2 regions of the Lactococcus sp. EKM203L genome follow, and region 2 is predicted to be linked to the other one. Evidence: riboswitches for the same ligand, from Rfam matches in the RefSeq annotation. Region 2 holds a riboswitch; the other holds the start of a gene.
The links. Region 2 has a riboswitch for thiamine pyrophosphate ahead of thiT (energy-coupled thiamine transporter ThiT). Riboswitches for the same ligand answer to the same signal wherever they lie in the genome.
Positions count from the first base shown of each region.

Region 1: linked by a shared signal. The riboswitch ahead of thiM (hydroxyethylthiazole kinase) and the one ahead of thiT (energy-coupled thiamine transporter ThiT) in region 2 are both predicted to bind thiamine pyrophosphate.

Region 1 covers NZ_JAALEQ010000005.1:35,974-47,776, forward strand. The annotation lists gene dltB (D-alanyl-lipoteichoic acid biosynthesis protein DltB) at 1-20, opposite strand, end outside; gene dltA (D-alanine--poly(phosphoribitol) ligase subunit DltA) at 20-1,519, opposite strand; gene dltX (teichoic acid D-Ala incorporation-associated protein DltX) at 1,544-1,675, opposite strand; gene thiE (thiamine phosphate synthase) at 1,865-2,512, opposite strand; gene thiD (bifunctional hydroxymethylpyrimidine kinase/phosphomethylpyrimidine kinase) at 2,502-3,305, opposite strand; gene thiM (hydroxyethylthiazole kinase) at 3,319-4,071, opposite strand; TPP riboswitch at 4,152-4,254, opposite strand; gene HFD15_RS09535 (glycosyltransferase) at 4,356-6,830, opposite strand; gene wecB (non-hydrolyzing UDP-N-acetylglucosamine 2-epimerase) at 6,820-7,908, opposite strand; gene HFD15_RS09545 (hypothetical protein) at 8,448-9,125, shown strand; gene rplL (50S ribosomal protein L7/L12) at 9,237-9,602, opposite strand; gene rplJ (50S ribosomal protein L10) at 9,672-10,187, opposite strand; ribosomal protein L10 leader region at 10,213-10,338, opposite strand; gene HFD15_RS09560 (hypothetical protein) at 10,409-10,597, opposite strand; gene HFD15_RS09565 (helix-turn-helix transcriptional regulator) at 10,613-11,368, opposite strand; gene HFD15_RS09570 (ABC transporter ATP-binding protein) at 11,489-11,803, opposite strand, start outside.
Region 2 covers NZ_JAALEQ010000002.1:165,772-177,574, forward strand. The annotation lists gene HFD15_RS04025 (energy-coupling factor transporter transmembrane protein EcfT) at 1-801, opposite strand, end outside; gene HFD15_RS04030 (ABC transporter ATP-binding protein) at 794-2,491, opposite strand; gene HFD15_RS04035 (ECF-type riboflavin transporter substrate-binding protein) at 2,600-3,148, opposite strand; gene HFD15_RS04040 (methionine ABC transporter permease) at 3,196-3,891, opposite strand; gene HFD15_RS04045 (methionine ABC transporter ATP-binding protein) at 3,891-4,997, opposite strand; gene HFD15_RS04050 (MetQ/NlpA family ABC transporter substrate-binding protein) at 5,101-5,961, opposite strand; gene HFD15_RS04055 (MetQ/NlpA family ABC transporter substrate-binding protein) at 5,980-6,840, opposite strand; gene HFD15_RS04060 (MetQ/NlpA family ABC transporter substrate-binding protein) at 6,957-7,817, opposite strand; gene HFD15_RS04065 (MetQ/NlpA family ABC transporter substrate-binding protein) at 7,961-8,821, opposite strand; TPP riboswitch at 9,403-9,502, shown strand; gene thiT (energy-coupled thiamine transporter ThiT) at 9,549-10,097, shown strand; gene HFD15_RS04075 (aminoacyl-tRNA deacylase) at 10,190-10,666, shown strand; gene HFD15_RS04080 (biotin transporter BioY) at 10,777-11,325, shown strand; gene HFD15_RS04085 (DUF3397 domain-containing protein) at 11,349-11,705, shown strand; gene HFD15_RS04090 (YdbC family protein) at 11,732-11,803, opposite strand, start outside.

The sequences.
Region 1 (11,803 bases), on a different contig from region 2:
GGTGTTGAATAGGGTTGCACTAGTTGTCACCTCGCTCTTTTTGGGCGAGTGCCTTGCGGTCAACTTTGCCATTTTGATTCAATGGGAACTTTTTAAGATAAACAAACTTAGTTGGCATCATGTAATCCATAATTGTTTTTGAAAGTTCAGCTTTGAGTTCTTTTGTGAAGGCGCGTTCGGCTGCACGGTCTTCAAATGTTTTTTCTGTTTCTAAATAAGCGATTAATGCGGTGACTTTATGCTGGTCATTTGTTTTCGGTAAGACTACCGCTTTTTCAATCTCTTTTAAGTTTTGAATATTGGCTTCAATATCTTGAAGTTCAATACGGAATCCATTAAATTTAACTTGAAAATCAATTCGTCCTTGGTAACGGAGCATTCCGTCAGCGGAAATTGAACCGGCATCTCCTGTATGATAAGCGGGTTTTCCGTCGACTGTGAAAAAGGCTTGCTCAGTTTTTTCTGGATTTTCAAAGTAACCTTTGGCTACCGAATCACCAACAATGATGATTTCCTTATCCATAATTTTTAAGTCAACACCTGGTTTGGCAAAACCAATTGGGACACGATCATTTTCTGTCAGTAATTCTTTCGTGATTTTTACTGACGAAATGGCTCCTGTTGCTTCTGTTGGACCATAGGTATTGTATATAGTTGCTGACGGAAAAGCTGTCAGTAATTTTTCTGCTGTTTTCTTTGTTAATTCTTCACCGCAGAAAATAAATTGAACTAATTGAGGGTGTTCTTTCTCAGTGAACGAAGGGTCCAATAAGCAAATATCAACAAATGATGGTGTTGAAATCCAAGTATTAATGACCGTTTTGTTCAAACGCTCAAAAAGTAATTTGAAGTTGGTTGTTTCGTCACGTGAGAGTGAAATTAATGTTCCGCCAGTTGTAAGACTTGGATACAAGCTGAAAATTGATAAATCAAAGCTGTAAAGGGCTTGTGACAAGATTTGATTATTTTCAATTTTCATAAAATCATTGTTCATCCAATTGGTGAAAGTCACAAGATTATCATGACTGACTTCAACACCTTTTGGTACTCCTGTTGTTCCAGAAGTATAAATAATATAATTGCTGTCATTTCCAGAAACAGCTTTAGAAAAATCAAGTGCTGGAAGTTTGTCAGTCAAAATCTGGTCAGTAAGTTCAAGAGAAATTCTGTCAGTAAAAAGTGCTTCAAAATCTGCTGACAGCTCAACTGTAGTGAGTACCGCCGCTGGTTTTGCCGCTGATTTAATCATTTCTGTCCGCTCAAATGGTGTGTGAGCATCAACAGGAATATAAGCGTGACCAGTTAAATTTGTCGCAAGCATGGCTGCTAAAGTGATAAAATCGTTTTTACCGAAAATCAAGATTGGACGCTGATTTAAATTGCGTTCATTGATTTGTTCTGAGATATGTGAAACCGCGGCAAATAATTGACGGTAAGTAAATTTCTGCTCACGCTCGGCAAGTACAATAAGGTCTGGTTCTTTTTTTGCAATTTCAAAAATTTGTTCTAATAATTTCATAATTAACTCCTTCGATAATTCTCTCTAAAATTCGTTATAGATAAAGTGTGCTCCGCCAGTATGACTGTAGGAATAAAGATAGAGCAGAATTAAAATAATTATAAAGTAAAATACTGTTTTAGCCAAAAATAGACGAATTTCTTTTTTCTTGTCCATTGGAACTCCTTTTAAATATAAAGTAATAAGAGGTTTTTAGAATAATCAGTTAATCTCATATCATTTATGACTCTGATTATAACATTTATTAAAGAAAAAAAACTTACATTTGTGTAAGTTTAATTTATATAATAAAAAGAAAACGGAATCATTTTGTTTTGTTGTATTTTTAAGGGTACAACATCTTTTTCATCTAATATTTTGCTTAATTTTTTGAACCATATTTTTGTAATTTTCGGATTCTGTCAGCAAAGAAATTACCGCAACTCCACCCAGACCAATTTTTGAAAGCTCTGTCAGTGAATTTTCAGTAATTCCACCAATTCCAACAGTTGGTAATTGATTATGCTCAAGCATTTTTCTTAAATGGTCAACCCCAATTGGTTCTGCTGCGTCGGACTTGCTATTTGTTGGATAAATTGGACCAATTCCCAAATAGTCAGCTCCACTTTTTTGAGCGCTTTCTAATTCCATATCATTACTGACAGAAAGTCCTACCCACATTTCTTGTCCAATCAGCTCACGAATTTTACTGACAGAATCATCGTCTTGTCCGACATGAATCCCGTCAGCTGACAGTTCACGCGCTAATTCAACATCATCATTCACAATAAAAGAAACAGCCGCTTTCTGAGCTACTTCTTGTAGTCTTTTTGCTACTTCTAATCGTTGATTATTATTTTTATAAATTGTTCCCTTATCACGAAATTGATAAACCGTTACTCCACTTTTTATGATTACAGAAATTTTATCGATTGCATCATCAATTGAAAGTTTTGGAAAATCTTGTGGGCCAGCAATAAAATACGCCCTCAGGTCTAAAATTTTATTTTTCATTAATTGTCACCCAATGGTTTAACGGTCCATGACCGTGACCAACATTAATTGTTTGTGAAATAGCTTCAGTAATAAACAATTTAGCTTTTGACATCACTTCTTTTAAATCTTCTCCTAAAGCTAAATGAGCTGTAATATAAGAAGAAAGTGTATCTCCGGTTCCGTGTGTTCTTTCTGTCAGTAATCTTTTAGAGTCATAAGTACTGACAGAACCATCTGTCATCAATAAATAATCTCTGACCAGTTCTCCATTACCATGTCCCCCTTTAATCAGCACATTTTTAGCACCTAACTTTTGAATATCATGAAGGGCTTTTAAAATTTCCTTTTCGTCAATAATTTTATAGCCACACATAACCTCTGCCTCTTCCAAATTGGGAGTGACCAATTCTGCTAAAGGTAACAATTCATTTTTTATCAAATCAATGGCTTCTCTTGTCAAAAGAATTGCCCCGCCTTTAGCCACCATTACTGGATCCACCACCAAATGCTTCGGTTTATATTTTTTCAAGCCTTGAATTACCGCTTCAACTTGAGCAGTATCAAAAAGTGCCCCCGTTTTAGCTGCCGAAATTTCCAAATCAGAAAATACTGAGTCAAATTGAGCCAAAATAAAAGCTTTATTTGTCGGTAAAATTTCTTGTACTCCATAGGTATTTTGCGCTGTCAACCCTGTCACAATTGTTGCCGAATATACTTTTTGATTATGAAAAGTTTTTAGGTCAGCATTAATACCGGCCCCACCAGAAGAATCAATTCCAGCGATTGTCACAACTTGAGAAACATCAATCATTTCTTTTTCTCCCTTATATAACCTCTTGCGTCGCTTGATAAATTTTATCAAGAAGACGATTCACAAAATTTCCTGGTAGATTTTCTACTTGCTCAGTAGCTTTCACACCAGATTCACCGAAGAATTCTGTCGCTTCATAAGCCGCCTTAAATAAATCATCAGATACAGCCGCAAAAGTTCCAACAATTGCTGACAACATATCCCCACAGCCAACATTAATTTTAAAAAGTGGACTATCAGTTTCAACAAATAGTTCCTCAAACCCATTAGAAATAACATCAACTTTTCCAGTTTGAATAATGACTGCCCCTGTTTTTTGAGCAGCAACTCGCGCGTGCTCAACTTCTAAATTTGACTCAAGTGCATCAATTCCTTTGTTCAAGCTTTCTTTATCAGCAAACCAAGCAATTTCCGCTGAATTCCCACGAATGATATCAAATTTTACCTCTTGCATTAATCTTTTGACAAAATTTGCTCTAAAAGGGACATTGATAGCAACTGGGTCCAAAATTAAAGGTTTGTGCTTTTGATTTGCTAACTGACAAATAGTCAAAAAAAGCGGATAATCCTTTTCTGAAATGGTTCCAATATTAACCACTACAGCATCTGCAATTTCAACTAAAGTTTCACTTTCTGAAATTTCCGCAGTCATTAATGGTGAACCACCAGCAAAACTAATCGCATCCGCAACTCTTTGTGGAGTTACAAAATTCGCTAAATTTAAGATAAGTGGTTGTTTTTCTTGAATCTTTTCTAAAATTGACATCAAAAAACTCCTTTATAGACACAAGGAGGGCTCTAGTATGATAAGAAAGTAAGCTAAAAGATTTTCATAAAGAAAATACAATTAAAACTCGGACACATTCTTACGCAGGTCTTAACCTGTTCAAGTCTGATGGTCTTTCTCAACCGGTAATTTTAGTTTTTACCAGTACCCATTGTGTTATTGATTTATTTTTAAAACTACAACTACTTTAACATATTTAAACTAAAAAAACTAATTTCGCAAATATACAAAAGAAAAAACCTAGCCCAAAAGGCAGGTTTTTCTTATTTTTTATACTCATCAATATGAGGGTCAACACTTTCTTCTTGACGATTAGTTTTTACCCAATCATTTTTAGAGTTGAAATATCGAATGGCTGACTGTGGATAAATTTGAGTTAAAATAAGTAGAAATTTCGTCAGATTAACCGTATCTTTCACTACATCCCACACCCTTGTTTTTTCTTGAGATTTTCCTTTGTTATAAAGAATAGCCCATACAAAATTCACAAAGATAATATAAATTGACATCACGATAAAAAGCACAACAACAATTTTAAGTGATTGAGTAATCCCTGATAGGATAGCAGAATTAACAATCATAATCAGTGTATAAATTACAATGATATATTCAATCCCCATTAACCAAGGTTTCAGTAGGGTCATCAATAATTCAAACTTCTGTTTATTCTGCAATTTTTTTGACCGAATCGTCGGTAAAATATATTTTGAAGATTGGATATTTCCCTGCGCCCATCGCACTCGTTGTTTAACCAAAGCTTCATTATCATTGATAATCCCTGTTTGTTCAATGTAAATATCATCAAATTGAGCATTTTTAACTTCAATATCTGACAGAAACAGACGGGTTGATAAATCAAAATCTTCCACAAGAGAATCTGTCCAAGGGTCTTCATTCAATGCCTGAAGAGTACTTAATTTACAGAACTGTCCATTTCCACCAAAAGCAACTGTATTGGTCAAAGTCCGAAACATCTGTGTCGCATTGATAATTTCAGAAAATTCCAAGTCTTGTGAAGCATCTTTAAGCAAATTGGCAACACGAACCTTGGATTGCAAACCATTAAGCTTAGCATCATGATTGAAAACCATATTTACTTTTTCAAAATAATTGTTATCAAGTTTTGTATCGGCATCAATTATCGCAATAAGAACATCCTCCGGAGCAATTCCAGCTTCTTGAATTTGCTCACTAATTTGATAATAAGCCCAATTCAAAGCCGTCCCTTTTCCTTTTTGCGCATTAGGTTTAATACGTCTTAGAACATTCAATCGAGAATCTTGAATTTCAGAAATTTTTTCTAAGCTCCGATCATCACTTGCATCATCAATAACAGTTACTACCAAATTCTCATAATTATTTTTCAAAATACTTTTCAAAGTTGTTTGAATAACCAATTCTTCATTCAAACACGGAATCAAAACATAAATATGAAATTGTTTTTTTATTTTCTCATCTTTGAAATCTAATGCTGTTATCTTTTGTCTTTTATTATATGAATACCACAAAATAACGACTTCTACCGTATAGTAAAGAAATACGAAAACTGAAAAAATAAAGAAAATATAATTGATACGGTCAAAAATATCAAAAACCAAATAACTTTGTTTCCAATAATGATATCTTACAATATATAAATAGAGGAAAGGCAAGCTTGAACCAATATATAGCAATATCTTCGTTCTTGGTCTGATAAATTTTTTCAAACCTGTATAGATTGTCAAAAGCATAATCACAACAACTTCAAAAATTTGTAGCGCAAAATAACTATTGAAAATTTTGTTATTAAAATGAATAAAATTAGTTGGTGGATTAAGAAGGAAAAGATAAGCATAAACTCCCAGAGCAACCAGTATTAATACATAAATTGGTTTTAATGACAGTATCTTTTTCTTTGATTTTTCTCCCTTATATCCAATAACTAAAGCAAAAGCAATAATTGGTAGGACGAATTGAGAAAATACAGTCAATCCTTCTATCCAATGTGCCAAAAAGACATTATAGTTAAGCTCAATGCTATTAAAGAAACCTTCTTGAGCAAAATTAAAGGTAATATTTACTTGAGTTCCTGAATAAACGATTAATGCAACGATGTAGACAACTAAGAGCACATAAACCGTATATTTGATATTCTTTCCTAATTGTTTGGCATCAATCCCACTAAATTTACAAAAACTCAAATACATGATTGGCATAAATGGTACAATCAGATACCTGATATCCATATTACTGACAAGCGAGAAATCAAACCCTTGATGTTCAACCAAGAATTTAATAATGAATTGAATCGTTATAATTGGCAATGTAACGAACCACAAAGAAGCAATCAATGTTGCTAATTTATAAATTAACCTCTTCTTTGTTGAAACATAATAAGCTAAAGCACAACAAAGTAAAATGAAGATAGCAATCAAAAATCGGAAGGGAAATAACTGTGGAACAGCATGTTCCCCACCTATAAGGTAAGTCAAGGAAACGATTAAGCGATTGGAACCATACATCAGGAAACCAAAGACACCGAGAATACTCAAATTTCTAACTGAATTCGGAATTTTTTCGCTATCCGTAATGATAAAAAATGAGCTAAGCATCAAAGGAGCCACAAAAAAGAAAATGGTAAAGAATTTTTCTCTAGAAGTAAAATTTGATAAGCGGAAAATAAACTCAAAATTAAAAAGGAAGATAAAAATGAGACAGACAGACTGGAAAGACTTTAAATTAATTTTTTTATTTTTCATTTAGAATATTAACAATCTGCAAGGAAGTTGTTCCGTCACCATAAGGATTCTTACTTCCTGACATCCTTTCATATTTAGTCTTGTCTGTCAGTAAAGTCCGAGTCTCATTAACAATATTTTCTTTTGAAGTCCCCACAAGTTTTAAAGTACCAGCCAGTACACCCTCGGGTCTTTCAGTTGTATCACGTAAAACAAGCACTGGAATCCCTAAGAAAGCCGCTTCTTCTTGAATTCCACCAGAGTCAGTTAAAATCAACTCGGCATGACGCATCACATTATGAAAGTTAATTGTATCCAGCGGGTCAATGATTTTAATATTACTATGTTCCAGTAATTTTTGCGCTTTTTCACGAATGATTGGATTCATATGAATTGGATAAATGATTTTATGTGTTTCTTTAAATTCATCAGCGATCTCTGCAATTCCATCAAAAATTTCTTCTAAATCACTCAAATTTTCACGACGGTGAGCCGTCACTAAAATCATTTTCTTATCAGCTTGCCATGATAAAGCTTCATTTGTATAATCATCCTTTAAAGTATACTGAAACATATCTATAGCACTGTTTCCAACTACAAAAACCTGTTTTTTGGGCTTACCTTCTTTTAAAAGATTTTCTTTCGTCATTTCCGTTGGTGTAAAATGATAATCAGCCATTAAACCAACAATTTGACGATTCATTTCTTCAGGAAATGGTGAAAATTTATTGTAAGTTCGCAAGCCTGCTTCAATATGTGCCAACTTTATCTGATTAAAATAAGCAACCAAACTTCCAGCCAAAGTAGCTGCAGTATCACCATGAACTAAGATGACATCTGGTTGTTCCTTTTTAATAATTGGGTCAAGACCGCTAATTGATCCTGCCACAATTTCTGATAAACCAGAATATTTTTCCATGATTTTTAAATCGTAATCAACTTCCACAGAAAATTCATCTAAAAGTTCATTGAGCATTTCTTTGTGCTGCCCTGTGTTAACCAGAACAATTGGATTGCCTTGCCTTTTCGCCTCTTGGATTACTGGATAAACTTTAATAAATTCTGGCCTAGTCCCAAATATAAAGAGTAACTTTTTCATCTCTACCTCACCATCTATTTTTATAAATATACTTTTTGCTTCATCTAAAATTATTCCTGTTGTAGTTTATTACCTACTTCACTTCTATTCTAATAGATATTGGTTTCAAGAGCAAATATATTGCATGGAATAAGATTAAATTTGGAATTTATTAGCCTATTAATCTATTAATAAAATACATAAATCAATTAATTTTGTAATTATTAGCTGACAATTATTGATTAAATCTGACAAAATAGATTTTCATTAGCACTTTATTCATCTTTTGTAGACAGTCATTGTCAAAAAAAAAAAAAAAGAGAAATTCTCTTTCTTTAAAATATATTCAATTGAAATTTTGTGAATTTTGATTTATTTTTAAGTCTGAAAAGACAAGATATTCTTTAATCTCTAAACAATTATTGAAATTAACAGTAAGCTCTTAACATTAAAGATACACAAATCATTATCGTTTATAATAAAAATATTATAAAATAAGATTATAATTATAAATTGTAGTTTTACTTTTTAATTTTTGAATGATGAGAAAGGAGTCTCCTATGAATCCAAACAAGCAATCAACAACTTTTAACTATTATTTTAACATCACTGATAAAATGAAAAACTTTATTAAAAATAGTGGCACTAGTCCATCTGTCAAGTTTGAAAATAGACAAGATTATCAGCCTATTTTTGAAAATAAGCGACAAGTCGGATTGACAATTAGTTCAAACGTTAGTCAAACAGAACATGAAATTGCTGATTTTTCGCTCACTCTGCCTGGTTACCACTTTGAAGGTTGGAAAATTGTTCGCGATAGTCATTATGTGATCCCGCATAATATCTCCCGCGAGCAAGCTGCACTCTATGCTGGTGCAAATTCTGCCTTACACAAAACAGGAATAAGCCCCGATTTCCTTTGGACTGCAGGTGATTACCTTCAAAATGTTGGTAAAGAATATGATTTATATGCCCAGTGGACACCTTTAGAATACGAAATTCGCTATTCTTCTCGTACAATAAACAAGGTCGAACTCTCTTGGACCCACCCCTCAGATGTACGAACAGTTGAAAAAAATTTCATTCCCTATCTAAAACCCGAGTTGCGTGGCTACGAGTTTGCCGGTTGGACAAGTATCGTCGATTCAACTGAACAAACAATTTTTGAACCATATACGATTATTCCTGCTGGTATTGGGCCAGTTAAACTTATTGCTCTATTTGAAGAAGTATTTTGAAAATTTGAGACTCATAGATAGCAAAAAAAATACTACCAAGAAAAGACTTGGTAGTATTTTTAATAGAAAATCGATAATATTCAATTTTCTTTTTAAACAAGAATAAAATTCTTATTTAAGTGTGATTGAAGCACCAGCTGCTTCAAGTTTTTCTTTAACTTCGTTAGCTTCTGATTCAGAAAGACCTTCTTTGATCATTGTTGGTGCACCATCAACGAGTTCTTTAGCTTCTTTAAGTCCAAGACCAGTGATTCCACGTACTTCTTTGATTACTGCAACTTTTTTGTCGCCAGCTGATGTCAATTCAACGTCGAATGAATCTTTAGCTGCTGCTGCATCACCAGCACCTGCTGCTGCTGCAACTGGAGCTGCTGCTGTTACGTCAAATTTTTCTTCGATTGCTTTTACAAGTTCAGAAAGTTCAAGGATTGTTGCGTTTTCAAGTTCAGCAACGATGTTTTCAATGTTCAATGCCATTTTAATATTCTCCTATTAATTTTTTAGTTTGTTGCGTAAATCCGCCGATATAAGTAATGTTGCTTATAATTAAGCAGCTGATTCTTCTTTTTCTGCAACAGCTTTGACTGCAAGAGCCACATTGCGGACAGGTGCTTGAAGCACTGAAAGAAGCATAGAAAGAAGTCCATCGCGGCTTGGAAGAGACGCAATAGCTTGGATTTCTTCTTTAGAAGAAACTTTACCTTCGATAACACCAGCTTTGATTTCAAGATTTTCAGCATCTTTTGCAAAGTCAGCCAAAACTTTTGCTGGTGCTACAACATCTTCGTTAGAAAATGCTACTGCTGATGGGCCAGAGAATGCTTCTGACAAACCTTCAAGACCAGCTTTTTCAGCTGCACGACGCAAAACTGAGTTTTTAACGACTTTGAATTCAACGCCTGCTTCACGAAGTTGTTTACGAAGTTGAGTATCTTGATCAACTGACAAACCACGTGAATCTGCAACAACGATAGATGCTGCTTCAGTCATTTTTTGTGCGTAAACATCAACCAATTCTGCTTTCTTAGCAATTGTTGCTTCATTTACTTTGTAATCGCTCATTTTTTTACCTCCATTTTATTTTGGTTGTAGAAATAAAAAATCTCTACACACAAAAGACATAGAGAGTTCAATTATCATTTTGATATTTGTCCTCGGTAGGAAGTTTATGACTTTTGTCCCCTACTGTCTTCGGTCAGTTCTTTTAGAACCATAAATAAGTATATCAAAGTTTTTCTGAAATTGCAAGACTAAACTTATTCTTTTTTCTTTTTTATTTTAGTTCATGCAATGTTCTTTTGGTTTTTTGAAAGATGAAAAAATTTGACGTTAACAATCTTTTTTTCTTTTTTTCTTTTTTCTTTGCTATCATTTTCTATCAATTTCTGTGAAAGCCATAAAACTAATTCATAAGCAATTGCAAAAAATGATCCAATTCCCAGTATTGGTAAAATTTCTCTTATCCAATTCATTTTTAAGCCCTCATTTTAATCTATAATCTGTGATTCTTCAATTTCTTCAAAATTATCAACTACTGGTCCAATAATTCGGAAATTATCTTCCTGTCCTAGATAAAAATCCTTGTATTGTGGATCTGGATTGAGTGAATGAATTCTAAACTGTCCATCTTCTTCAAATACTTGTTTGATATACAAACGTTCTTCGCCCAAATCTCCTTCAGCAATGGCGTAAATATCACCACTCCGACCAAAACCAGTGTGTAAGAATGTTGCAATAGAAAAATTAGGGAATTCAGGTTCCATCGATTCCCCTTTTACTCTGGCTGCACCATCATATCGCCCAAGAGTTTCAGACGTGTAAGCTTTGTAGTGGCCTCCTGTATTGCTTTGAGATTGACCAAAACCTGCCGATAATTCTTCATCTTCAACAATGGCATAATCTAAAGAAGAACGTCTGTAGGTTTTCAAATTAATAAGCTCTGTTTTATTTTGTTCAATGAGAAAATCCGTAAAATTAATAACTGATTCTTGTTGTTCTCCTGTCAGTGAACGATAATTATCGATTAATTGTTTTTCTGCATTATTATCAGTTTCTTTGATTAATTCTTGAATAGGTAAATCATAGATATCTGCTAGTTTTTCTAGTAATTCTAACGTTGGGTTGGTTGATTTTTGTTCCCAAAGTACATAAGCATTTTGCTTCATTCCTAGCTTTTCTGCTAATTGACTCTGTGTCAATTTTGCATTTTTTCTTAATTTTTTTAAGTTCTGACCAAAATTCATAAACTCTCCCTTCCCGATTCTTTATCAATCTTTCTTATATTATATCGCTTATTTTATTTTTTGTCAATATTTTTTATCAGAAAAACTGATAAACAAAAAACCACTGCTAGCAGTGGTTTTTCATAGCTCTTTTTGTAAAGTTTGAATTCGATACATGTCTGCATAATAACCATTAAGCTCTAAAAGTTGGTCATGATTTCCTCGCTCAATAATTTCTCCCTTGTTCAGGACTAAAATTTGGTCAGCATCTTTAATTGTTGATAAACGGTGAGCAATTGCCATTGTCGTTCGATTTTGCCGCATATTTGTCAGACCTTCTTGAATAAGCGCTTCAGTTTCAGTATCAATATTGGCTGTTGCTTCATCTAATAAGAGAATTTTTGGATTACGCACAATCGTTCGAGCAAAGTTAATTAATTGACGTTCACCGGCCGA
Region 2 (11,803 bases):
TCGGCCCTGATTTACAAAGAAGAGAAGAATAACAATCACCACTCCTAAAAGCGCAAGCAAGATAACCAAGTAATCTTTAACATTCAAAGGTTGATAAGAATACCAACTTCTTTTCTTCTTTTTACCAAATCGTCTAAGCTCCATAGCTGTGGAAATAGTATCAATTTGTTCTAAACTGGAAAAAATTAAAGGGAGTAACAATTGAACATTTAATTTTATTCGCGAAAAAAGTCCTACTTTTTTTGATAAATCCATTCCTCTGGCCTGTCCAGCATTACGGATTGCTAAAAATTTTTCTTGCATATCAGGAATATAGCGCAGCGCTAAGGAAACCGAATATGAGGAACGATAAGGCAGACCAATTTTATTTAAACTACTGGCAAATTGGCTCGGATTAGTAGTTAAGATAAAGAGTAAAGCGAGCGGAATGGTTGAAAAATATTTCAAGACGAGATTAAAAAGGTAAAAAAGTTCTTCTAAAGTAAGAGGTCCCCAAAGGATTGTTTTTGAATCATAAAGTCGCGCGCCATATCCAGGGTCAAAAATAAATACAAAAAGCAGATTTAAAATCGCAAAAATTGCTGCAAATTGGGCAACCCTTTTTACTGATGAAAAAGGAATTTTAGAAAAATAAAATAAAATTACCGAAAATAAAGCAACAAAAGCCAAATATCTCGTGTCATAAGTCACCATACTGCTGATAGAAATTAATAGAAAGAAAAGGAGTTTTGCTGTTGCATTCAGTTGGTAAATAAAAGAATTTCCAGCTTGATAGCCTAGAACACTAAGTTGATTATTCATGCTTTAATCTCTCCTGATTCTGAAAATTGATGAAAGCTTTTGTCAGTAAAACGGGATTGGTATCTGTTTGTCTGGCAAGTTGATAAAGGCTTGGTTGACTTAAATTGCCCATTTTTACAAAATCTTCATTTTCTAAAATTTGATAAGGACTGCTGTCAGCAATAATTTTCCCGTCAGCAAAAACAAGGGTCCGGTCACTATATTCTGTAATTAAATACATATCGTGCGTAATCATAATCATTGTTAAATGAAGACGGCGGTTAAGTTCGTCAAGAAAATCCATGATTTCCCGATAAGATTGTAAATCCTGAGCAGCTGTTGGCTCGTCAAGGACTAAAATTTCAGGTTCTAGTATTAAAATACTAGCAATCGTTACTCTTTTTTTCTGACCATAACTCAAAGAAGAAATTGGCCAATTTCTAAAAGGATAAAGCCCACAAACTTTCAAAATTTCTTCAACTTTATCTTGAATCATTTTTTCATCAACATGACGGAGTCGTAAACCAGCTGCCACCTCATCACTGACAATATTTTGCGAAATCATCAGATTTGGATTTTGCATAATATAGCCAATTTTTTTCGCACGTTCAGAAATAGAATCAGCAATAATCGATTGCCCTCGGTATAAAATTTCGCCACTCGCTTCAACAAAATGACAGAGTGCATTGGCAAAGGTTGACTTACCAACTCCATTTTTCCCGACAATTGAAATTTTTTCTCCTTCTTGAACTTCTATATTAATACCTTTTAGAACTTCATGTTGAGCAAAATTTACTGATAAATTTTTTACTGACAGAATATTATTTTTGCTGACAGCCTTGTCAGTAAATTTATAGGTGTCTAAAAAATCTGTCAGTAATTTTTTTGCTGACAGGACTTCCAAACTTTTTAGGTCAGAAAAATCTGTCAGTAATTTTGTAGCATTTGCAGCTTTTAATGCTGAGAGATAGAGGGGCTCGCGTAATGAATTTTCATTAAAAATTTCTGTTTTTAATAATTCAGCAGGACTTCCAATTGCAACAATTTCGCCGTCGTTGACCACGACAATTTTATCAATACCAAGCGGTAAAACTTCTTCGATTCTGTGTTCGATGATAATCGTAGTGACTTCATTATTTTCATGAATATCCTTAATCAAAGCCATTGTTTCTAAGCAAGTTTGCGGGTCCAAATTGGCTAAAGGTTCATCAAAAAGCAAAATTGGCGATTCATCAATCAAAACACCAGCTAAAGAAACCCGCTGCTTTTGTCCTCCCGACAAATCTTGGGGGCGATGATTCAAGAGTTTATTTGTTTCTGTTTTGTCTGACCAATAGGCCACTTTACTGACCAGTTCATCATGAATCAGACCATCATTTTCCAAAGCAAAAGCAATATCCTCAGCAACGCTCAAACCAATAAACTGGCCATCAGTATCTTGCAAAATCGTCGACACCTTTTCAGATAATTCAGCAATTGAAGTCCCAAAGGGCAAACCAGCAATTGAGAGTTCACCACTTGCTTCTCCTTTATGTAAATGAGGCAAAATCCCATTAAGACAAGAACCAATCGTTGATTTACCTGAACCAGAAGGACCGACAATCAGTACTTTTTCCCCAGGAAATATTTCCAAATTAATCTTTTTTAAAGTTGGATTTTTTTGTAAATCATATTTAAATGTAAAATCTTTGAACGAAATTAAGGCTTCCATTTTTATCCTTCTTTTTAGAGATACTTTATTTTTTGTGCTTTATTAAACCGATACAAGCGTAAAAGCAGCAAATATTTGCTGCTTTTATTTTAGCATATCTGGAGCTTTTTATTCTTTATCGAGTGAGCCAGATTTGGTTCTGGTAGCAGCATAGAGTTTGAGTAGTAAAGTTCCTGCTACGGCAATAGTCAATGCATTTACTAAACCAGCAACAATTCCTTGTGTGAAGACCTTATTTGCCGGTTCACTATAAACTAAAACATCCCCAATTGGAGCAATAATTCCCCAAACTACGACATTGGCTAAAAATTGAACAATATTAAAACGAATGATTTCTTTATTTCCAAAAATTCCTTGAGTCAAAGTTTCTCTTTTGACTCCAAAAGCTAGAAATAAGCCCATTAAACCTGAGCCTAAAACCCAAGTCCACCAAGGCGCACCATAGAGAAATGAATCTTTAAGGGCATGACCAATAAATCCGATCAAGAAACCAGCTAAAGGGCCAAATAAGGCTGAAAATAGGGCAAGGACCGCATATTGCAATTGAATACTAGTATTTGGAATTGGTGTAGGAATATTAATTAGCCAACCAATAATCACAAACAAAGCAGCCCCAATCCCAGTGGCAACAACAATTTTTACAGAGTTATTTTTCATTGTTTCTCCTTTTTATAAAATATTTTTATCTAAAATTATTTGATAAATTATCGATGTGAAACCCGTCTAGCTAAGAAATCACCAACAAGCTGAACCAATAAAACAAAAATCAAGATTAAAATGGTTGCAAACCAAGTCACATCATTGGCAAAGCGATTATATCCATAAGAAATGGCCGTATTTCCTAGTCCACCAGCTCCAATCGCACCAGCCATTGCAGTCAAACCAATCAAGGAAATTAAAGTAACGGTTGAAACACGAATTAAACTAGCTAATTCTTCACGAAGATAGACCGTGAAAACAATATCGAGAAAATCAGCTCCCACCGTTTGAGCTGCTTCAACTTTTCCATGGTCAACAGACTCAAGCGAAGCTTGAACTTGTCTGGCATAAAAAGGAGCCACTCCTAGAGCCAATGGAACTAAAGCCGCAGTAACACCAATCTGCGTCCCCACCAAAATTTTAGTCAAGGGAGCAATTGCTGCTAATAAGATAATAAAGGGAAAAGCCCGTCCGATAGAAACAATTTTATCTAAAATCCAAAATAATGGTCGATTAGGTGTAATCCCATCTTCAGCAGTCACCACAACACCAATTCCAAATATCAATCCCAATAAACCACCAATAAGTGCTGAAATAAATGTCATATAAAGCGTTTGAACAATTGCTGTCCACCAACCCGTCTCACCTGTCCATCCTAAATAAACCACATTAGGAAATGTATGTGCAAACCATTCTGCCATTAGTCTACCGTCCTTTCAATTTTACCTAAAACTTCAAATTTTAAATGTCTTTCAACAAAATATGCCTTTGCGGCAGCCCGATGTTCACTTGAACCTTTTAAGGTCAAAACTAATGAACCAAAAGGTTGTCCTTGAAGTAACTCAACATTACCATAGAAAATGTTGGTTGTTACATCAAATTTTTTCGTAATATCAGAAACCACAGGGTCTTCAAGCTCTGAACCTGAATAATCTAAGTGAATTAATTCTTCGTCATCTGCTAATTGTGCCAGAAGTTCTGTTCTAGAAAGACTGGCAATAAAACGATTGACCGAACTTGTTGTTTCAATAAATTGTTTTGTTAAAGCTTCTTTAGGTTGTGCAAAAATATCAATTAATGAATTTTGTTCAATGATTTCACCATTTTGCATAACAGCTACTTTATTAGCAATTTCCTTAACCACTTGCATCTCATGTGTAATTAAAACAACTGTGATTCCCAATTTTTCATGAAGAGATTTAAGTAAATCTAAGATTTGATTGGTTGTTTTTGGATCAAGTGCTGATGTTCCTTCATCTGAAATCAAAATCTCAGGGTCATTAGCAAGTGCACGCGCAATAGCAACTCTTTGTTTTTGTCCCCCAGAAAGCTGAGCTGGATACTTATCAGAAAGCTCTTCTAAATCAACTAATTTTAATAATTCGGTCACTTTATCCGTTTTTTCTTTTTTTGTAAGATAACGTTTTTTCCCGTTTTTATCTTCGATTTGGCTATGCTGTAAAGCAAAAGCCACGTTATTAAAAACGGTTTTTTCACTTAAAAGATTAAAATGTTGAAAAATCATCCCAATCTTTTGACGAAACTCACGTAATTTCGCGCCAGTAAATTTTACAGGATTTTCACTATCAAAAATCTTCTCACCATTAATCACAATTTGACCTTTGGTCGGTTTTTGAAGGAGATTAATGGTTCTGACCAAAGTTGATTTACCAGCCCCAGAATAACCAATTACTCCATAAATATCCCCTTTTTCAATGTGTAAAGTAGCATCTTTTACTGCTGTGACTAATCGTCCTTTCTGATGAAATTGTACAGAAAGATTATTTAATTCAATAATTGCTGTCATATTGTTTTCCTTTATCTTTTTTCATTCTCTGTCAGTACTGACAAAGTTATTTTCTCTTTTGTCAGTACTGACAGAAAATCTCGTCTCTGACGAGTTTTCTTAGTTACAATTTTAAATTCCAAGCGGGGAGTTCTCCACCATCTGGATATTCTTTTTTAATGGTATCAGCGATATTTTTTTGCTCATAAGCTTTGACCACTTCTTTATAAACTTTATTATTTTTATCAGACTGATTTGCCGCAATAAAATTAATCCATTGAGCTGAATCTTCATTTAAAGGTTCTTGATAAATTGATTCTTTCTCCGAAATTTTTGCTGAAATAGCAAAAATATAATTAATGACTGCTGCAGCAACAGAATCAAGCGCACGTGGGGTTTGACTTGCATCAATTTCTTTGATAATTAAGCCTTTAGGATTATCTCTGATATCTTTAACCGTTGCTAATGCTCCTCTAGAAGTATCAAGTTTAATGAGTCCTGCATTTTTTAAAACATAAAGGGCGCGGCTTTCATTGGTAACATCATTTGGGATAGCAATCGTACTTTTATCAGGAATTTCCGTCACATTTTTATACTTTGTCGAATACAAATGAATCGGCGTAATAATTGTATCACCAATTGATACGATATTTCCATTATTAGCTTTATTCCATGATTTCAAGTAAGCGTAATGTTGAAAGGCATTGAGGTCCACTTCATGGTTAGCCAAAGCTTTATTGGGCTGATCTCCGTCAGTAAAATTGACAAATTTTAAAGTAATCCCAAATTGGTCTTTTGCATTTTTTTGAACTTGTTTCCAAATGGCATCTTCTTGTTTCCCACCAGGCATCAAACCTATTTTTACGATTTTACTGACAGAAGTAGATTTGCTTTTTCCTTGCCTTAAAGTAAAAGTGATTAAACCAACGATAATAACCAGCAAAAGCAAACTTCCAAAAAGAATTTTTCGATTTCTTGGATTCATAAATAAATCCTTTCATTTTCAAAGTTTCAAGTTCCAAGCTGGCAATTCTCCGCCATCTGGATATTGTTCTTTGATTGCTTTTTCTGTCGCTTTTGAAGCATAAGCCTTGGCAACTTCTTTGTAAACTTTATTATTTTTTTCTTTACTTGTCGCAGCAATAAAGTTAATATACTGAGCAGAAGTTTTGTTGAGAGGTTCCATATAGACAGATTCAGAATTTGGTAAGCTAGCTGCGGTTGCATAATTATAGTTAACCACTGACAAAGCAACAGAATCAAGCGCACGCGGTGTTTGGCTTGCATCCACTTCCTTGAATTTCAATTGATGCGGATTTTCTGTGATATCTGGTAAGCCAACTAATTTGCTAGAATCACTTGTTGTCAATTTAATCAAACCTGCACTTTGGAGCACGAACAATGCCCGACTTTCATTTGAAGCATCGTTTGGTATTGCAACGGTTGACCCTTCTTTTAAATCTGACAATTTGCTGACTTCTTTTGAATAAATGTGCATTGGTGTAATATAAGTATTTCCTACTGCCACAATATCACTCTTATGTGCTTTATTCCAAGTTTTCACATAATTATAAGATTGAAAGGCATTGACATCAATATCTCCCGAAAGAAGTGCTTCATTAGGTTGATTATAATCAGAAAAATAAACAAATTTTAGCTTTAAATCATATTTTTCTTTGGCGGTTTTAGCTACTGATTTCCAAACCTCTTGGTCTTGCTTGTCCCCACTCATGATTCCAACCTTAACTGTTTTTTGAGCGGTTGATTTTTTACTTGCTTGATGATTTAAACTAAAGAAAGCAACCAAAGCAACAACGATAATCACTGCAAGTGCAACAATAATATTTCTATTTTTCGGATTCAAATTTTTCCCCAAATTCTACTGAATACTTATAAAATATTCTATTTCACAAGTGTCCAGACCTTCTTTGAACGATAAGTCTCTCAATGAAGAGAGACTTATTTGAGTATTAAAAACAATTATTTTAATTTCAAGCCCCAAGCAGGAATTGTACTCTTGTCCGGATAAGCTTTAGCAATAGTTTTTTTGGTTGCTTCTGTTTCATAAGCTTTGACAACATCTTTATAAACAGTGTTGTTTTCGTCTTTTTTATTAGCAACAATAATATTAATCCATTGTTGGCTATCTTTATTAACTGGTTCTGTAAAAATGGCATCAGATTTCTTTAAACCAGCAGTAACGGCATAATTATTATTGATAACTGCTGCATCGACTGAATCTAAAGCACGCGCAGTTTGTGAAGCATCAAGTTCTTTAATGACCAAATTTTTTGGATTTGATGTGATATCTTTGACCGTCGCCAGTGTTTGACCAGAAACATCCAATTTAATCAAGCCCGCAGACTTCAAGACATAAAGGGCACGACTTTCGTTAGAAGCATCATTTGGTACCGCAATGGTTCCACCCTCTTTGATATCTGAAATATTTTCGAGTTGTTTTGAGTAAACACTGATTGGCGAAATCACTGTATCCCCAATCGCCACTAAATTGCCATTATTTGCTTTATTCCATGCTTTTAAAAAAGCATAATGTTGAAAGGCATTTAAGTCAATATCGCCATTTTTCAATGCTGTATTTGGCTGAGTATAATCCGTAAAGTGTGTGAATTTCAAAGTAATTCCATATTTATCTTTAGCAGTTTTAGCTACCGTTTGCCAAATGCTGTCATCTTCTTTTGTTCCTGTCATTATCCCAATTTTCACTGTTTTATTTACCGTTTTATTTGCTTGAGATTTTTGACCAAAGCCGATAAATGCAGCAATAGCTACAATAACAACAACAATTATTCCAATAATTATATTACGATTTCTAGGATTCATAATCTTCTCCAATTTCTACTGACCAAACCGTTCGTAATCAGTTTGAGTCTTCTGTCAGTAAAATTTATTAGCCCTAAGGCAGAAATTTCTAAAGTAGAAATTTCCAAAGTTTTCACCTAACCGTTACTTTTTAACGAAATTACTTAGTCGAGTTTCAATCCCCAAGCAGCAATTTTTCTCTTATCAGGATAAGCTTTCTCAATTGCTTTTTTCGTTGCTTCAGTTTGGTAGGCTTTCACAACTTCTTTATAAATTTTGTTATTAGCATCTTTTTTATTTGCAACGATAATATTAATCCATTGCTCGCTATCTTTGTTTACAGGTTCAGTATAAATAGACTCTTCAACCGTTAATTTTGCTGTTGTTGCAAAATCGTCATTAATTACTGCCGCTGTAATTGAATCAAGCGCACGCGGTGTTTGTGCCGCATCTAATTCTTTAATGACCAAATTTTTTGGATTTGAATTAATATCTTTGACTGTCGCAAGTGTATCACCTGATACAGAAAGGCCAATCAAACCAGCATTCTTCAAGACATAAAGTGCACGACTTTCATTTGAAGCGTCATTAGGTACTGCAATTGTATCTCCTGATTTAATTTGGCTCAATGAAGTAATTTTTTTAGAATAAAGACGAATTGGTGAAATTGTTGTATTACCAATTGCTTTCAAATCACCGTCATTAGCTTTATTCCAAGCATTCAAGAAAGCATAATGTTGGAAGGCATTCAAATCAATATCGCCGTTTTTCAAAGCTGTATTTGGTTGTGTATAATCTGTAAAATGAGTGAATTTTAAAGTAATTCCATATTTATCTTTAGCTGTTTTAGAAACAGTTGACCAAATGGCATCATCTTCTTTTGTTCCTGTCATTATTCCAATATTCACAGTTTTATTTGCCGTTTTACTTTCACCAGATTTATGATTAAAACCGAAAAATGCAGCGATAGCAACAATTACAACAACAATAACGACAATTAAAATATTTCTGTTTCTTGGATTCATTTCTTCTCCCTTTTTTCTAATTGATTTATTTTTCAAAATCAATTATTCCCCTTTTGATAAACTTTTACATCTATTAGAAAAATTAACCGTGCACCTGTTAATTTTTCTAAATCTAAACAAATTCTTCAAGATAAAGCGTTCATGCTAAATAAAAATAGCTCATTTCATATAAAGAAACGAGCTATATCGTGGTACCATTCTTGATTTAAGCACTTTTTAGTTCACTGAAAATTTTCAGATCCCAAAGGCAACTTTCAAGTTCAATAACGAGAACCATTCCGTCAAGAGCTTAGTTAAACCTCACTCTTGCTACGCTTATCAAGCCATTTTCATCGCTTCACTCAGGCTTGCTCTCACCGCTACAAGCTCTCTGTGCTGACCTTCACAATTACTTACTCGACCGCTTTTATTTTGTCCGAATTTGTGTATAGACTTATTCTAACAGACTTTCGTTTCTTTTGAATTATTGATTTTTTATGTTGCCTTAAATATTTTTTAAGTTTAATTTATAAAATAGATTAACAATCTTAAAAAAATGCTTTTCAACTTAAAATATGCTAAACTTAATGAGTAAAAATAAATATTTGCACAATGGGTCTATTGACAAAACTGTCAGTAGCGAGAAATACCATCTGACCTGATCTGGGTAATGCCAGCGTAGGAATGTGTTAAGACAAATGTCTAATTTCTAACCCTCCTTTTGTGCGCATCAAAAAGGAGTTTTTTTATGTCTAATTCTAAGTTCAATGTCCGTTTATTAACGGAAATTGCCTTCATGGCGGCACTCGCCTTCATCATCAGCCTTATTCCAAATACTGTTTATGGCTGGATTATTGTTGAAATCGCCTGTATCCCAATTCTTATTCTCAGTTTTCGTCGCGGCCTAACAGCTGGACTTGTCGGTGGATTAATCTGGGGAATTCTGTCAATGATTACTGGACACGCTTATATTTTAACCTTGTCTCAAGCTTTTCTTGAATATCTCATCGCCCCTGTTTCACTTGGAATTGCTGGACTTTTCCGCCAAAAAACAGCCCCTCTAAAACTTGCACCAGTTCTTTTGGGAACTTTTGTTGCTGTTCTTCTTAAATACTTCTTCCATTTTATTGCCGGAATCATTTTCTGGAGCCAATACGCTTGGAAAGGCTGGGGAGCCGTTGCTTATTCTCTTGCTGTCAATGGAATCAGTGCAATTTTGACTGCTATTGCTGCATTTGTCATTTTGATCATTTTCGTCAAAAAATTCCCTAAACTTTTCATTTATAGCAATTACTAATAAAATCTGTCAGTAACTTTTACAAAAAAATAAATCTGTCAGTAAAATTATTTTATCTTGTCAGTCAGCACAAATTCTTCTATAATAAAGCTATGTCTAAAAAGCAAAAATTAAAGAAAACACTTGTAGAACAAATTCTTGATAAGGCAAAAATTGAGCATACTGGACTTGCTATTAACGCTTTAGAAAGTAATAGCCTCCCTGAGGATATCAGCCGCAGTGATATTTATAAAACCCTAGCACTAATCGGCGATAAAACTGGCCCTGTCATTGGTATTCTTCCACTGACAGAGCATTTGTCAGAAAAAAAATTGGCCAAAGTTTCGGGCAATAAAAAAGTAAGCATGATTCCTCAAAAAGACTTGCAAAAAACGACAGGTTATATTCACGGTGCAAATAATCCTGTGGGGATTTGGCAAAATAAAAAATTCCCGATTTTCATTGATTCTATTGCCTTAGAGCACGGCTTTATCGTTTGTTCAGCTGGCGAAGTTGGGCGTAGCATAAAAATCGCTCCTAAAGTCCTTGCTGACTTTGTTCATGCTCAATTTGTCGAAATTAGAGAATAAAATTACTGACAGAATTTCTGTCAGTAATTTTTTGTTTATTAAAACAAGAGTTTGCAAAAATTCTTCTTTTTTAGTATATTTTATTTTATACATAAAACAAAGGATTCTTAATGCAAAATACAAAATTATATTCTTTAACCCTAATTGCTCTTGGTGCAGCAATTATTGCGGTTCTCTCTCCTCTGTCTATCCCAATTGGTATTGTGCCCGTCACCTTACAAACACTTGCCGTAGGACTTGTTGCCACAGTACTAAAAGCGCGTGAAACTTTTTTTGCTATCTTACTCTATCTCCTGCTAGGATTTATTGGAATTCCCGTATTCACTGGTGGGACATCAGGAATTGCGGTTCTTTTTGGTCCAACAGGTGGTTTTCTAATTGCCTTTTTAATAATGGGAACCCTTATTTCTTTTGGCCTTCATCAAATTAATTATAAGACCATCCCTGCTTTTATCATAAATATTGTAGGACACCTGCTTATGTTAGTTATCGGAACATTGTGGCTCAAATTTTTTACCAATGTCGACTGGTCATTGGCCTTAAAGCTTGGATTCACACCCTTTGTCATTGTTGAAATTATTAAAGCTGTCCTTGTCACTATCTTTGGCTTAGCACTTATTCGTGCACTTTCTCACACAAATAAATACTTTACAAACTAAGGCAAAACCGATACAATTAGTCTATGTTTATAAAAGTACTTATGGCGCTTTATCCCCTTATTGTCTTTATTGCATTGGTTTTCATTTTCAAGTTTTTTAGACTTCGTCACTTAACCAATCGCAAACTAAAAATTCCAGATGTTTTTACAATCTTTCTCATCTTAGGGATGCAAATTTTTTCTAAAAATGTTACAAGTATCAGCATCATTCCATACTACCTGCTAATCATTTCTGGCTTAGCGCTTGTTTTGTTGTTGCTTGATTTGCTTTATTATAAACAATTTACCTATCGTCGCTTTTTAAAACTCTGGTGGCGCTTGACCTTCTTTATTACTTTGATTATTTATCTTATCCTTATTGTGATAACATTTACCCATTAAAAAAAAGCCCTGAAATCTCAGGGCTTTTATTTATTTCCTAATTCTTTTAAGAGAACGCCAAATTCTTCTTCAGATAAAGTAATTCCTTTACCCATTTT